Regions from separate parts of the Pelomonas baiyunensis genome, predicted to be linked through region 2. Evidence: predicted binding sites of a transcription regulator. Region 2 holds the regulator's gene; the other holds the start of a gene.
What was found. Region 2 encodes HrcA, which represses chaperone genes, less so after heat shock. Its sites were predicted from a motif close to TTAGCACTCNNNNNNNNNGAGTGCTAA; they were not measured.

Region 1 (7,894 bases), on a different contig from region 2:
TTCCGGTGGTCACCTTGCCGCTGGAGTTCGGCGGCCGCCGGTGGGAGCTGCGCATGCACGACCTGCCCGGCATGGCGCCGACGGCCGGGCGCAGTTGGGCTTTCGCGCTGGTGGGGCTGCTGGCCACCGCAATGGTGGGGGCGTTGCTGCTGCTGATGTCCGGCCGCACCCTGCACGTGGAAGCGATGGTGCGCGAGCGCACCGCCGCCCTCGCCCGCGAAACCGCCAACCGGGCCGAGGGCGAACAGGCACTCACGCGAAGCGAACAGCGCTTTCGCAGCATCTTCGAGACCGCCCCCATCGGCATCGCCTTCACCGATCTGAATGGCGCCTTCCAGGAGGTGAACCCACAGTTCTGCCACCTCGTCGGGTACGCCGCGGAGGCACTGATGGGGCGGCGGTCGATTGAAGTGACGCACCCGGACGACCGGCAGGAAGACGTCCGGCTGGGCCGGCGCCTCACACGCGGCGAGATTCCGTTCTACCGGCGACTCAAGCGCTATGTGCGCCCGGACGGCCACGTGGTGCATGCGCGGGTGCTGGTCAGCCTGCTGCGCGGGCCGGATGGCCGCCCGCACCGCTTGGTGGGCGTGGTGGAAGACATCACCGACCAACTCCGCATCGAAGAACTGGACCGCGCCCGCGCCGCCGCCGAAGCCGCCAACCAGGCGAAGAACGACTTCCTTTCGCGCATGAGCCACGAGCTGCGCACACCGATGAACGCCATCCTCGGCTTTGCCCAGTTGATGCAGATGGACCTGACCGAGCCGCTGCCCCCCGCACAGCGCAACCGCGCTCAGCAGATCGGGCACGCGGGCTGGCATCTGCTGGAGATGATCAACGACACGCTGGACCTGTCCCGCATCGAGTCCGGCTCCCTGCGGCTGACCCTGGGCCCGCTGGAGTTGCCCACGCTGCTGGCGCGCAGCCTGGCCCTGGTGCAAGGCCAGGCGGCCGAGCGCGGCATCAGCCTGCATCAGCACGTGGCCGACGGCGCCACCCGCATCACCGGCGATGCCACGCGCGTGACGCAGATCCTGACCAACCTGCTGAGCAACGCGGTCAAGTACAACCGCCCAGGGGGCAGCGTGCGCATCGACGCCAGCCGCCCCGAGCCCGGTTGGGTGGAAGTGGCGGTGACCGACACCGGCCTGGGCCTCACGGAAGAACAGCGCGAGGCCCTGTTCCAGCCCTTCAACCGGCTGGGCCGCGAGCAGAGCAACCTGCCGGGCACCGGCATTGGGCTGGTCATCAGCCAGCGCCTGGCCGAAATGATGGGTGGGAGCCTGCGCGCGGAAGCCAACGGCGGGCCGGGCGCCCGCTTCGTGGTGCGCCTGCCCGAAGCGGCGGCATCGGGCCCGGTCAGTTCAGCGCCGCCGCTCGACGCCCCGGCGCCGCCCGCTTGGCAACCGCCCGCGCCGCCTGCCACCGGCACATCCGCGCAAGCGGCGGGCCCGCACCGGGTGCTGTACATCGAAGACAACCCGCTCAATGCCGACGTCATCCGCGGCATGCTGGCCCAGCGGGGCGATGTGGTGCTGGAAGTCGCCACCACGGCGGAAGCCGGCCTCAAGGCCTTGCAGTCCCAGCCGCCGGCTCTGCTGCTGCTGGACTGGCAGTTGCCCGATGGCGATGGCTTGACCGTGCTGAACACCCTCCAAGCCCGCCAGGTGCGCATGCCGGTGGTGGTGCTGTCGGCCAATGCACAACCCGAACAACTCGCCCAGGCACGGGCCGCCGGCGCCTGGCATTACCTGACCAAGCCGCTGGACATTCAGGCGCTGCAAGCCCTGGTCGACCAGTTGTTGGCCGGGCGGGCCGAGCCGGAGCGGGCAAAATGAGGTCCCAGTTCAGTCCAACCTCCCGAAGCGCCCGATGAGTTCCACCGACCTCGTTCCCAGCACCGGCGCCCAGGCCGTGCAGGCCCAGGCAAGCCACGACGGCCGCCAGTTCCTGACCTTCCGCATTGGCGAGGAGGAATACGGTCTGGACATCCTGCGCGTGCAGGAAATCCGCTCCTACGAGCCGCCCACCCGCGTGGCGAATGCGCCGGTGTACGTCAAAGGCGTGGTGAACCTGCGCGGCGTGATCGTGCCCATCCTGGACCTGCGCGTGCGCCTGGGTCAGCCCAGCGAGTACAACGCCTTCACGGTCGTGATCGTGCTGAACGTCGCCGGCCGGGTGGTGGGCATCGTGGTGGACTCGGTCTCGGACGTGCTGGAACTCAGCCACGAAGAGATCAAGCCCCGCCCCGAAGTGCCGGCCGCGATGGACGCGCGCTTCATCACCGGCCTGGGCAAGATCGGCGAGCGCATGCTGATCCTGCTGGACATCGAAGCCATGATCAAAAGCCCGGACTTCGGGCTCGTCGACTGAGCACAAGTGAGCAGCCGCCCACTGTTTCAGCGGCTGAAACACTGCATTCCTGAGACATCGTCGCTGGCATTAGCACTCACCAAATCAGAGTGCTAATATTCCTGTCACCGCTGGATTGCACCCAGCGGCCATGAAGGATCAAGACGATGTCCGCCTCTTCTGCCATTGCCGTCCGCGACCCCTGGGCCCTGGTGCCCTCGCTGGGCAATCTGGACGCCTACATCTCCGCGGTCAACCGCCTGCCCCTGCTGACCGCCGAGGAAGAAAACTCCGCCGCGCGCAGCCTGCGTGACAAGGGCGACCTCGAAGCTGCCGGCCGGCTGGTGCTGTCGCACCTGCGCTTGGTGGTGTCCATCTCGCGCCAGTACGTCGGCTACGGTCTGCCCCAGGGCGACCTGATCCAGGAAGGCAACGTCGGCCTGATGAAGGCCGTCAAGCGCTTCGACCCGGATCAAGGCGTTCGCCTGGTCAGCTATGCGATGCACTGGATCAAGGCCGAGATCCACGAGTACATCCTGAAGAACTGGCGCATGGTCAAGGTCGCCACGACCAAAGCTCAACGCAAGCTGTTCTTCAACCTGCGCTCGATGAAGCACCAGCTGAAGGCCGATCAGGCCGACGGCCAGACGCACCGCAACACGCTGAGCGAAGCCGAGATCGCCCATGTGGCGCGCGAGCTCAACGTGAAGCGCGAAGAAGTGCTGGAGATGGAAACGCGCCTGTCGGGCGGGGACGTGGCCCTGGAGCCGCAAACCGATGACGACGGTGAAGCGTTTGCCCCCATCGCCTACCTGGCCGACGACAGCCACGAGCCCACGCGGGTCATCGAGGCCCGCTCGCGCGACGCCCTCGCCGGTGACGGCATTGCCCGCGCGCTGGACGTGCTGGACCCGCGCAGCCGCCGCATCGTGGAAGAACGCTGGCTGAAGGTGAACGACGACGCTTCCGGCGGCATGACGCTGCACGAACTCGCTGCCGAGTACGGCGTGTCGGCCGAACGCATCCGCCAGATCGAAGTTGCCGCGATGAAGAAGATGAAGAAGGCGCTCACCGAAGCCGCCTGATCCCTGCTCCGCGCCCGTCACAAAGCCCCGCACTGCGGGGCTTTGTTCATCCGGCGACACCCGAGGGTACGGCACCGCCGGCCCTGCGGGTGTGCCCCTTGAGGGGGCGGCCGAAGGCCACAGGGGCAGAGGTCTACTTCTCGGCGAGCAACAGCTTGATGTCGTCGGCCAGCGGCTGGGCACCGGCCCCGTAGCGGGCGTACACGCGCACCCGCCCTTCGGTGTCGAAGAGGAAGCTGGCCGCGGTGTGGTCCATGGTGTAGCTCTCAGGCGTCTTGCCGGGCACCTTGGCGTAGAAGACCTTGAACTCCTTGGCGGCAGCCTGCGTCTGCTCCGCGCTGCCTCGCAAGGCCACAAAGCTCGGGTCGAAGCTCGCCATGTACGACTTCAACAACTGCGCGGTGTCACGCTCCGGGTCCACGGTCACGAAGATGCCCTGCACCTTGTCGCCGTCCGCGCCGAGGGAGCGCTTCACCTCGGCCACCTCAGCCATCGTGGTGGGGCACACGTCGGGGCACTGGGTGTAGCCGAAGAACACCACCAGCACTTTGCCTTTGAAGTCCGCCAGCGAGCGCGCGCGACCGTCTTGGTCGGTGAGGTTCAACTGACGGGCGTATTCGGCGCCCGTGAGTTCCACGCCCTTGAAAGCCGGGCGGTCGGGGCCCGCTTTCTGGCAAGCGGTCAAAGCCAGGGCAAGCGAGCCCAGGAGCACGAGGCGGCGAGTGGTCATGCGATGTAGTGGTCGATGAGCAGTGCCGCGAACAACAGCGACAGGTGCCAGATGGAGAACCAGAAGGTGCGACGCGCCAGCGCTTCGGAATACTGCCGCCACAGGCGCAGCGCGTACCCGCAGAAGCCCAAGCCCAGGCCGACCGCACTCACCAGATAGAACCAGCCACTCATGCCCGTGAGGAAGGGCAGCAGCGTGGCCGCCAGCAACACCCAGGTGTAGAGCAGGATCTGCAGGCGCGTGTAGTCGTTGCCATGCGTCACCGGCAACATGGGCAGCCCGGCGCGGGCGTAGTCTTCGGCCCGGTACAGGGCCAGAGCCCAGAAGTGCGGCGGCGTCCAGAGGAAGATGATCAGGCACAGCAGCCAGGCCTCAAAGCCCAACTCTCCCCGCAGCGCGGCCCAACCCAGCACCGGCGGCATGGCACCCGAGGCCCCGCCGATCACGATGTTCTGCGGGGTCATCGGCTTCAGGATGACCGTGTAGACGACCGCATAGCCCACGAAGGTGGCGAAGGTGAGCCACATGGTCAGCACGTTGACCCAAATCGCAAGCAACGCCATGCCGGCGGCACACAGCAGCGCCGAGAACAACAGCGTCTGCGACCGGCTCAGTTCGCCCTTGGCGGTGGCGCGCCAAGCGGTGCGCTTCATGCGGGCGTCAATGCCGTCCTCAATCAGGCAGTTGAAAGCCGCGGCGGCGCCGGCCACCAGCCAGATGCCTGCCACGGCCGCAGCCATGGTGCCGAACTGGGCGGCACTGGGCAGCCCAGGCACAGCCAGCGCCATGCCGATGGCCGCACAAAACACGATGAGCTGAACCACGCGGGGCTTGGTCAGTTGGTAGTACTGCTGCCAGCGCGAATGCAGTGGCGCCCCGGTGGCGGTGGAAGTGGAAGCCATGGTCAGGAAAGGCGTCGCCCGAGGCGCGCAAGCAAGACGGTGAGCACAGACAGCAGGGCGGCGGCACCGGCGGTGTGGGCCAAGGCGGCCACGATGGGCCAGTCCAACACCACGTTGGACAAGCCCGACACCAGTTGCCACGCGGCCACGGCCATCAGTGCGCGAGAGAAGCCGGGAAACCCGGCGCGCAGCCGCCAGGCGAGGCCCAGCACGGCGGTGAACACCACGAGCGCGCCCAGGCGGTGCGCCATGTGAATGGCCGCCAGCGCTTCAAAGCCGAGGAAGCCCCCGCCCGCCCGTTGGCCCAACTCTCGCCAAAATTGAAAGCCTTGATGGAAGTCCAGGGCCGGCCACCACTGACCGCCGTGGCAGGTCGGGAACTCATCGCAGGCCAGCACGGCGTAATTGGTGCTCACCCAGCCGCCCAGCGCCACCTGCAGGACGGTCAAGATCAACACCGCCGTCACAGCCCAGCGCACAGCCGCGGGAGCCGGGGTTCGCCGGGGCTCAAACCGCTGGGCTTGCCAAGCCAGCAACATCAACAGCCCCATGCCGAACAGCAGGTGCAAGGTGACGATGGCTGGAAAGAGCTTCATGGTCACCGTCAATGCCCCAAACGCTCCCTGCACGCACACCCACGCCAAGGTCCAGGTGGCCACCCAGGGCGACGGCGCGGCCGCCCCCTGCTGCCGGCGCAAGCGCCAGCTGAGCACCGTCATGGTCAAGATCAGCAAGCCGACGCCGCTGGCCAGGTAGCGATGGATCATTTCGATCCAAGCCTTGCTGTGCGTGACCGGGCCCGTGGGCATCGCGGCCTGGGCCGCACTGATGGGCTCGTGCGCGCCGATCGGGCTGGCCGCGGCGTAGCAACCGGGCCAGTCCGGGCAGCCCAAGCCGGAATCGGTCAACCGTGTGAACGCCCCGAACACGATCAGGTCGAAGGTCAGGAAGGCCGTCAGCAGCGTCAACGCACGCAGCCGTTGCGCCGGTGAGCTGGCTCGGGAGCGCTGACGCCACCACCACAACGGCCCCAATGCCACCGCACCGCCGATGGCAGCCACCTGGCCCAAGGGAATCAAGGTCTCGTTCATCGCGTGATCAACGCCCTGCAGCATCCCAGCCGGCGCTGGCCTTGAGCAACTTGTCGAGGTCGCCCTTGAGCTTCTTCGGGTCCGGATCAGCCGGTGCGCGAAGCATCCAGCGGCCCATCGGGTCGACCACGTAAAAGTGATCGCTGACCCCGCCACCTGCTGCGGGCTGCAGCCATTGCGCGAGGCGCACCGGGTCCACGCGCAGCACCGTGGCCTCCACGCCCTTTTGCTCCACCGCGGCCAGCACAGCGGGCGAAGGCGTTCCGCCGTCCGGAATCAGCCACACCTTGTCGACACGACCGCGCTCCTTGCCAAGCATCTCGCGCAACTGGCGCTGCACGAACAACTGTCGCTCGCAAGCCTGGCCGCAGGCCGACGGCTGCACCGCGATCAGGAGCCACTGACCTTTCAACGACTCCGCAGCCACTGGCTGGCCCTGAAGTGTCGTCAGCGGCAAGTTGGTGGGCAGCGGCACCGTGGGCGTGATCAGCTGACCGTAGGCCGAGCCACTGGGCTTGACCACGTAGAAGGTGAAGTAGGACGCGATGACTGGCGCAGCGCACACGGCCATCACCAACAGCATGCGCAGCCGCCCGGCGCGGCGCTGCCCCTGACCCAGCTGAGACGGGTCCGGCAGGCTGTGCACCGAGAAAGAGACAGGCGACATCGCGTCAGTCGGCGTGCCGTGCCCGGAACCGCGGGCGGAGGAGTTGGAACCAGACATAAAGGCAGGCGATCAGCGCACAAAGCGCAAACCATTGAAAGGCGTAGCCGTAGTGTTTGTGCAGCCCGACATCCGGCGCCGGCCAGTGCCGAAGCAATCCATCGTCGGTGGCCGGGTCGGTTTGAACCACCGTGTAGGGCAGCAGTTCGATGCCCGCTTCACGCCCGAAAGCTGCGATGTCCAGATTCTGCCGGATGGCCCCAGACCCAGCGGAACCCAAGTCATAGAGCCGAGAGGGTCCATCCACGAGTTGACCTTCGACCGCCACCTCGTCTGACGGCGTGCGCAGCGTTGGCAGGCGCTGACGGTCGTACGGGTCACGAGGTGCCCAGCCCCGCTGCACGAGCAGGACGCGGCCGGTTTCTGACAGCCGCAGCGGCGTGACGACATAAAAACCCGCCCGCCCGTCCATGGGCCGGTTGTCCAACCAGACGGTGTGTGCCGAGAGCCAGTGGCCACGCAGCCGAACACGTCGGTGTGGCGCTTGGGCCAGTGGCAACTCCGACGCTCCAAGAGGCGGCAATGCGAGCGCCGCGTCGGCCGCTGCTTGCAGATCCAGCTTTTGCTGGGCGCGGTCGAGCTGCCAAAAGCCGAGTCGCGCCGTGCCCGCGCAGGCCAGCAAAGCCAACGCCAACATCCAAAACCGTGCCGGCTTCATGCCCAGCCCTCACGCCCATAATCCCGGCGCATGAAATTCGTATTCCTGATTGCGTTCATCGGCATCTTGGGAGCACTCGCATCGGCCGGCTTCTTCATGCTGCGAAAGGGCCGCACGGAGCAGCGCCGCAGCCCGAACATGGCGCGGGCACTCGCGTTGCGCGTCGCCTTGTCGGTAGCCCTGTTCCTGATCATTTTGCTGAGCTGGAAGTTGGGCTGGATCCAACCCACCGGACTGCCTGTGCGCAGTTGATGCCAAGAAAAAAGCGCCGCGTCAGCGGCGCTTTCTCATGGAGGCCTCGTGGCTTACATCCAGTAGACCACGACGTACAGGCCCAGCCACACCACGT
Region 2 (7,894 bases):
GCCGTCGGCGTCCAGCAGCACCACGGTCACCGGGCGCTTGCCGTTGAGGATGCGCATGGCCAGGCAGCGGCCGGCTTCCTCGGTGTAGCCGGTCTTGGAGATGCGGATGTCCCAGCCCTTGGCGCCCACTAGGCGGTTGGTGTTGCGGATCTCGCGCTGGCGGCCGTCCACCGGCACCTGGGTCTTCTTGGTGCTGGTGATGCGCTCGATCTCGGCGTAACGCGCCGCCGCTGCGGTGATGGTGGCCATCTCGGTGGCGGTGGACGTGTTGGCGGGCGACAGGCCCGTGGGGTCGGTGATGGCGGTGCGCTTCAGGCCCAGGGCCTGGATCTTGGTGCGCATGGCCTTCACGAAGCCGGCCTCACCGCCCGGGAAGGTGCGCGCCAGCGCGGCGGCGGCGCGGTTTTCGCTTTCCATCAAAGCCATTTCCAGCGCGGCTTGGCGGCTCATCTGCGTGCCCACCTTCACGCGGGAGCGGCTGTGCTTGAGGGTGTCCACATCGTCGTTGGTGATGCGCAGCTTCTCGTTCGGGTCGAGCTTGGCGTCCAGCACCACCATGGCCGTCAGCAGCTTGGTGAGCGAGGCAATCGGCACCACGGCGTCGGGGTCGCGGGCCATCAGCACCTTGCCGGTGGCGTCATCCACCACCACCACGTGCTTGGCGTTCACCGGCAGGCGCAGCGGCTGGCCGGCCGGCGCCTCGGCCGGGGCGGGTGTGGCGGCGGCGGTGGCCGCAGGCGTGTCGGCCGTGCGGGGTGTGTCTTTGGTTTTGGCCTGCACCACGAAGCTGGTGGCGGCAATCAAGAGGGCGGGCAGGGCCAGCTTCCAGCCGGTGGCCTGGGGGCGCGGGGCGAGCAGGCGCTCGACGCGGGCGAGCAGGTCACCGCCGCGGGCGGCTTGGGCGAGAGGGGGCGTCATGTGGGGAACATCCAGTTCAGAAAGGGCATGCAGGGCCAGCGCCAGGCGACGCGAGTCGCCCAGGGCTTCGGCAGAAATTTCGTCGGCCACGAGCTCACGCTCCGCACGCATGCGGGCCGAGAGCCACCAGACCACCGGGTGAAAAAAGAGCAGGGCCTCCACCGCGCTTTGCAGCAGGTTGGCGAGGTAGTCCCAACGGCGCACGTGGGCCAGTTCGTGGGCCAGCAGCGCTTCCAGCAAGTCGGGCGGCAGGCGCGTCAGCAGCGCGGCGGGCACCAGCACGCAGGGGCGCCAGCTGCCCAGCACCATGGGGGTGGCGATGTTGGCCAGCAGGCGCAAGGGCACCGGGCGCTTCAGCCCCAGCGACTGCGCCAGCGCGTCCAGCCGCTGCTGCCACGCCGCCGGTGCGGGCGTGCTGCGCCGGCGGGCGCGCGCCACCCACACCAGGCCCAGGCCCAAGCGCGCCAGCATCAGCGCCGCGCCGCCGGCCCAGGCGCCCACCAACGCGGGCAGTTGCTCGGTCAGGGCCAGCCAGGCGCCGTCGGTGGCGTGGGCCACATCGGCTGCGTCGGCCGGGGTGCCCAGGTCCAGGCAGGCCCACAGCGGCAGGGCCAGGCACAGGGCGAGCCCCAGGCCGCACACGGCATAGCGCCAGCGCGCGGAGGCGCCCCGCAGCAGGGCCAGCAGCACGGCTGTCACCGCGCCGATCACGGCCCCCTGCCAAATGAAGTTCAGCAGCGCCCAACCCCAGGCGTACAGCAGCGGATCGAGGTTCATGCGTCGTCCCGCCCTTGCGCCAGCAGGCGCTGAATTTCGGCGCGCTCGCTGGCGCTGACATGGTTTTTCAGCGCCGCCAGCACCAGGGCCTTGCCCGAGCCGGCAAAGGCCTTGGCGATGAAGTCCTTCACCAACGATTGCTGCAGCTTGTCTTGCGCCTGCACCGGGGCGTACACCTGCGGCCGCTGGCTTTCGTCGCGCGTGAGCAGGCCTTTGCCGTGCATCACCTGCAGCTGGCGCAGCACGGTGGCGTAGGTGGCGTCGGGCCGTTCGTCCAGCAGCGCCTCGTGCACGGCCTTGGCGTCGGCCGGGCCCAGGCGCCACAGCACCTGCAGCAGGTCGAGCTCGGCCGCCGTGGGCTTGGTGACAGGGGTGGAGGGCATGTGTTCAGAATAAGTGTTCTAGAACAAGTTGTCTAGAACATTTGTTCTGAACTTGAGGCTCAGCGCGCGTCCAGCTCCCGGTGACGCTTGAGCACGTGGCCGTGGTGGCCGAACTGGCGGGCGAGCATCTCCACCAGGTACACCGACCGGTGTTGCCCGCCCGTGCAGCCGATGGCCACCGTCAGGTAGCTGCGTTGGTCCGCCGCGAAGTTGGGCAGCCAGCGCGACAGGAAGCCGGCGATCTGGCCCATCATCAGCCCCACCTCCGGCTGCGCGGCCAGGTAGGCCGCCACCGGCGCGTCACGCCCCGTCAGCGGGCGCAGTTCGCGGTCGTAATAGGGGTTGGGCAGCACGCGCACGTCGAACACGAAGTCCGCGTCGCTGGGCACGCCGTGCTTGAAGGCAAAGCTCTCGAACACCAGTGTCAGCTTGGCGCCGGCGTTGGGCCCCACCAAGTCGGCCAGCCAGGCGCGCAGCTGGGCCGGGCGCAGTTGGCTGGTGTCGATGACGGTGGACTCGGCCTTCAGCCCGCCCAGCAGTTCACGCTCCAGGTGGATGGCGTCGCGCAACAGGCGGTGGCTTTCGTCCGCCGTGCGCTGAACCTGACCGGTGCGCTCGACGTCGCGGTCTTCGCGCAGCGGGTGGGGGCGGCGGGTTTCCGAAAAGCGCCGCATCAGCGCGTCGTCGTTGGCGTCCAGGAACACCGACCGAACAGCCACGCCCTGGGCTCGCAGCTCCTTCAGCAGCGGCAGCATCAGCGGCAGCGAACTGGCGGAGCGCACGTCCACCGCAATCGCCACCCGGCGCTCGCCGCGCTGTTGTTCCAGGCGCAGAAAGTCCAGCAGCAACTCAGCGGGCAGGTTGTCCACGCAGAAGTAGCCGGCGTCTTCCAGCGCGTGCATGGCCACCGACTTGCCGCCGCCGGACATGCCGGTCAGCAGCACCACATCGCCTTGCTGCAGGTCTTGCGTGGGGGTCATGACTTGGCCTTGCGGTTGGGCGTGGCGACCGAGGCGTTCAGCATTTCCTGTGCGTGCGCGAGGCTGGTGGACGACAGCCGCTCGCCGCCCAGCATGCGGGCAATTTCGGCCACGCGGGCCTCACCCGCCACCGGGTTCACGGAGCTGACGGTGCTGCTGCCTTGCAGCGCCTTCGCCACCACGAGGTGGCGGTCGGCGCAGGCGGCCACCTGGGGCAGGTGGGTGACGGCCAGCACCTGGCGGCGGCCGCCGCCAGCGTGGCCCAGCTGCTTCATCAGCCGGCCCACGGTTTCGGCCACCGCGCCGCCAATGCCGACGTCGATTTCGTCAAAGATCAGCGTGCCGGGGGCGTGCTCGCTGGCGGCCTGGCTGGCCGTCACGGCAATCGCCAAGGCGATGCGCGACAACTCGCCGCCCGACGCCACCTTGGCCAGCGGCCGCGGCGTGCTGCCGGCGTGGCCCGCCACCAGGAACTCGGCGCTCTCGGCGCCGTAGCTTTGCGGCGCGTCGGTCGCGTTCAGCGCAATCTCGAACCGGCCGCCGCCCATGCCCAGCTGCTGCATGGCCGTGGTGACGGCGGTGGCCAGCTGCGGGGCGGCCTTTTGCCGAGCGCGGGTGGCGGCTTGGGCCTGCGCGTCGTACGCCTGACGTGCGGCGGCCAGGGCGGCTTCCAGCTGCGCGGGGTCACTGGCGGCGTCCAGCGCGGCCAGTTCCGCGCGCCACTGGGCCAGCAGCGCGGGAAGTTCCTGCGGCTGGCGGCGGTAGCGGCGCGACAGCGTCATCCACGCCGACACGCGGTCGTCCAGCTCGGCCAGGCGGGCGGGGTCCAGGTCGGCCTTGTGCAGGTAGGCCGAGAGCGTGTGGCTCGCGTCCTGCAGTTGCGCCTGCACATCGCGCAGCGCTTGCACGGCGGGCAGCAGGCGGGCGTCGTGGTCCAGCACGCGCTCCAGTTGGTCCAGCGCGCCGCCGGCCAGCGACTGGGCGCTGGGTTCGGCGTCGTCCAGGGCGTCGAGCGCAGCCTTGGCGGCGTCGATCAGGCTTTGGCCGTGCGACAGGCGCTCGTGCTCGGCGTTCAACTCGTCCCACTCGCCCTCGCCGGGCGCCAAGCCGTCCAGCTCGCCAATTTGCCAGGCCAGCCGCTCACGTTCCCGCTGCGCATCGGCCTGAAGGCCCTGCGCTTTTTGCAGGGCCTCGGCCGCTTGCTTCCACGCTGCGTGGGCGCGGGCCAGCGGGGCAGTGTCCAGGCCGGCAAAGCCGTCCAGCAACTCGCGCACCGCGGCCGGGCGCGTGAGGCCTTGCCAGGCGTGTTGGCCGTGGATGTCCAGCAGGTGGTCGGCCAGTTCGCGCAGTTGCGTCAGCGTGGCGGCACCGCCATTGATCCAGGCGCGGCTCTTGCCCGAGGTGTCGATCACGCGGCGCAGCAGCAGCGCGTCGTCCGCGTCAAAGCCCGCGTCGTCCAGCCAGCCGCGCAGGTGGGGCGGGGTGTCGAACTCGGCGCAGATCTCGGCCTTGGCTGCGCCCTCGCGCACCACGCCCGCGTCGCCCCGGCCGCCCAGGGCCAGTTGCAGTGCGTCGATCAAGATGGATTTGCCGGCCCCGGTTTCCCCGGTCAGCACGGCAAAACCGGGCTCGAAGTCGAGCTCCAGCGCGGGAACGATGACGAAGTCCTTGAGGCTCAGGTGCCGAAGCATGGGGCAGGCTTTAAACGTACCAGCGGAGTTTGCGACGCAGCGTCGCGTAATAGGTCCAGCCCTTGGGGTGCAGGAAGCGCACCTGGTGCTGGCTGCGGCGCACGGTGATGGTGTCGCCGTGCAGCAGGCTGGCGAGGCTTTGCATGTCGAAGTTCACCGACGCATCCCGGCCGGCCACGATCTCCATGCGCACCTCGCCCAAGTCGGGCAGCACGATGGGGCGGTTGGACAGCGTGTGCGGCGCAATCGGCACCATCAGCCAGCCGGCAATGCTCGGGTGCAGGATGGGCCCGCCGGCCGACAGTGCGTACGCCGTCGAGCCCGTGGGCGAGGCCACGATCAGGCCGTCGGCCCGCATGTTGGCCACGAAATGCTCGCCCACCGAAATCTTCAACTCCACCATGCCCGCCGTGGCGCCGCGGCTCACCACCACGTCGTTCAGCGCCAGGCCGGTGAAGATAGCCTCGCCGTCGCGCCACACCTCGCCTTCCAGCATGGCGCGCGGCTCCACCTCGTAGTCGCCCGCCAGCACCGGGGCGAGGGACTCGCGCCAGCGCTCGATCGGAATGTCGGTGATGAAACCCAGGCGGCCCTGGTTGATGCCCAGCAGCGGAATGCCATAGGGCGCCATCTCGCGCGCAAACCCCAGCATGGTGCCGTCGCCGCCAATCACCACGGCCAGGTCGCAAACCTTGCCGAGCTCGTCGTGCGAGAGGGCGTCGTAATCGGTCAGCCCGGTGTTGAGTGCGGTGTCGGCTTCCAGCGAAACATCCAGCCCGCTGCTGCACAAAAACTGGGCAATTTCCTCCAGCACCGGCCGAATGCCAGGCGCCTGATGCTTGCCCACGATGGCGACATGTCTGAAGCGCTCGGCCATGCGGCAAATTACACCACAGGGGTCCTGCGGATCCCGGGAGCCGCGGGCCTGTTCATAGAATGGAGAAATGCTCGACGAGCGCTCCAAATCCCTGCTGAAAACCCTGGTCGAACGCTACATCGCTGATGGCCAGCCGGTGGGCTCGCGCACGCTCTCCAAGGCCTCGGGCCTGGAGCTCAGCCCGGCCACCATCCGCAACGTCATGGCCGACCTGGAAGAGTTGGGCCTGATCGCCAGCCCCCACACCAGCGCCGGCCGCATTCCCACGCCGCGCGGCTACCGCCTGTTCGTGGACACCATGCTGACCGCCCAGCCGGGCCTCATCGGCGTGGAAACCGCGCAGCTACAGCCTGACCAACCCCAGCGCGTCATCGCCAGCGCGGCGCAGATGCTGTCCAACCTGTCGAGCTTCGTCGGCGTCGTCACCGCGCCCAAGAAGCCCAGCGTCTTCCACCACATCGAATTCCTGCGCCTGGGCGAGCGCCGCGTGCTCGTCATCCTCGTGTCGCCCGACGGCGACGTGCAAAACCGCGTCATCTTCACCGCGCAAGACCTCACCCAATCCGAGCTGGCCGAGGCCAGCAACCGCCTGAACGCCGGCTACGCCGGCCTCACGCTGGAAGCGGTGCGCGAGCGGCTGCGCCTGGAGGTGGACGCCCTGCGCGGCGAGATCGCCGGCCTCATGAGCGCCGCCGTCGAGGTGGGCAGCGAGGCCATGGCCCAGCAGGAAGAACGGGTCATCGTGTCCGGCGAGCGCAACCTGCTCACCGTGCAAGACTTCAGCCACGACATGGGCAGCCTGCGCCGCCTGTTCGACCTGTTTGAAGAAAAGACCCAACTCATGCGCCTGCTGGACACCTCCAGCCGCGCCGAGGGCGTGCGCATCTACATCGGCGGCGAAAGCCAAGTCGTGCCCTACGAGGAACTGTCCATCGTGTCCGCCCCCTACGAGGTGGACGGGCAGGTCGTCGGCACCCTGGGCGTCATCGGCCCCACGCGCATGGCCTACGACCGCATGATCCAGATCGTCGACATCACCAGCCGCATGGTCGGCCAGGCCCTGTCCCAGCGCTGACTAGAATCCGCCGCTCCTCCTGGGGGCCGTTAGCTCAGTTGGTCAGAGCAGAGGACTCATAATCCTTTGGTCATTGGTTCAAGTCCAATACGGCCTACCAACACCTTGCCGCGCACCCGCCTGTGAAGGCGGCCCGGCCACTCCCCAACTCACCACCAGCGCCTCACCCCTTCGGCGTCCAGCGGATGCGCAGCTTGCCGTCCACCACGGTCACGTCTTTGATGAGTTGGCGGGCGAGGGTGCCGCGGGTGGTGGCGTTGTTGATGACGTAAACCGGGTGCGCGCGCAGTTGGCCTTGCACCAGGCTGGGCGCACGTTGGCGCAGCAGCGCGGCGTAGTCGTCGGGCAGGCCGGCGAAATTGAGTTGGGTGATTTGCAGGTCGTCCAGGAACAACTGGCCCTCGTCGGCGGCGTAGCGCGGGCGGGCGGAGAGGCCGATTTGGCCGGTGCGCTCGCGGGTGCCCAGGCTCAGGCGGGCGTCCAGGAGCAGGTGGATGCGGTCGCCGCCTTCGGGCAGCGTGAGTTGCGGGTTGGCAAGTTCCACGCAGGCCACCAGCAGCTTGCATTGCTGCACCGGGAAGCGTGGGTTCAGGCGGGCTTGCAGCTCGGTGGCTTCAATGTCCAGGTAGCCGTTGGCCAGGGGGTTGACCAAGCTGCAGCCAATCAGTGTGGCGGCCAGCGCAGGCAGGACCCAGGCGGCCAGGGTGCGGCGCACGGCGGTGCGGGTGCGGAAGACGGTGGGCATGGCTTGAGTGTGCCTGGGTCGGCTTGCGTGATGAGGCCGGGTCGGCCAAGGCGGACAGCGCGCTGAAAGCGCGGCGCGTTCAGGCCACCCCGGCCGCCTGCAGTGCCCAGCCGGCCGCGGCGCACGCGCCCAGCACCGGCAGCACGCCCCAGCGCAGCCGGATCAGCGCAACACCTGCCGCCACGCCCAGCGCGGTGGCGGCCAGGTCTGGCGGCGCGCTCCAGCCATGGGGGCAGACCACGTGGCCCGCAAAGAACAGGGCCAGATGCAGGATGACGCCCACCACCGCGGCGGTGATGGCCGTGAGCGGCGCGGTGAACCCGAGCTTGCCGTGCGTGGATTCGATGAACGGCCCGCCGGCCAGGATGAACACGAACGACGGCAGGAAGGTGAAGAACGTGGCCACACAAGCGCCCGCCGCGCCGGCCAGGGCCAGGGCCTGCGGGCC

Region 1: rpoH (RNA polymerase sigma factor RpoH) is a predicted target of HrcA. The motif match lies at 2,446-2,472, and genes of this name have one in related genera.

The regions. Positions count from the first base shown of each region.
Region 1 covers NZ_JBIGIB010000001.1:637,257-645,150, reverse strand. The annotation lists gene ACG01O_RS02815 (PAS domain S-box protein) at 1-1,841, shown strand, start outside; gene ACG01O_RS02810 (chemotaxis protein CheW) at 1,876-2,376, shown strand; gene rpoH (RNA polymerase sigma factor RpoH) at 2,523-3,440, shown strand; gene ACG01O_RS02800 (SCO family protein) at 3,574-4,170, opposite strand; gene cyoE (heme o synthase) at 4,167-5,072, opposite strand; gene ACG01O_RS02790 (COX15/CtaA family protein) at 5,075-6,163, opposite strand; gene ACG01O_RS02785 (SCO family protein) at 6,171-6,830, opposite strand; gene ACG01O_RS02780 (SURF1 family protein) at 6,835-7,545, opposite strand; gene ACG01O_RS02775 (DUF2909 domain-containing protein) at 7,576-7,797, shown strand; gene ACG01O_RS02770 (cytochrome c oxidase subunit 3) at 7,851-7,894, opposite strand, start outside.
Region 2 covers NZ_JBIGIB010000005.1:267,032-274,925, forward strand. The annotation lists gene ACG01O_RS18065 (M56 family metallopeptidase) at 1-1,695, opposite strand, end outside; gene ACG01O_RS18070 (BlaI/MecI/CopY family transcriptional regulator) at 1,692-2,078, opposite strand; gene rapZ (RNase adapter RapZ) at 2,138-3,058, opposite strand; gene recN (DNA repair protein RecN) at 3,055-4,749, opposite strand; gene ACG01O_RS18085 (NAD kinase) at 4,760-5,626, opposite strand; gene hrcA (heat-inducible transcriptional repressor HrcA) at 5,694-6,701, shown strand; tRNA gene ACG01O_RS18095 (tRNA-Ile) at 6,725-6,801, shown strand; gene ACG01O_RS18100 (DUF1439 domain-containing protein) at 6,865-7,446, opposite strand; gene chrA (chromate efflux transporter) at 7,526-7,894, opposite strand, start outside.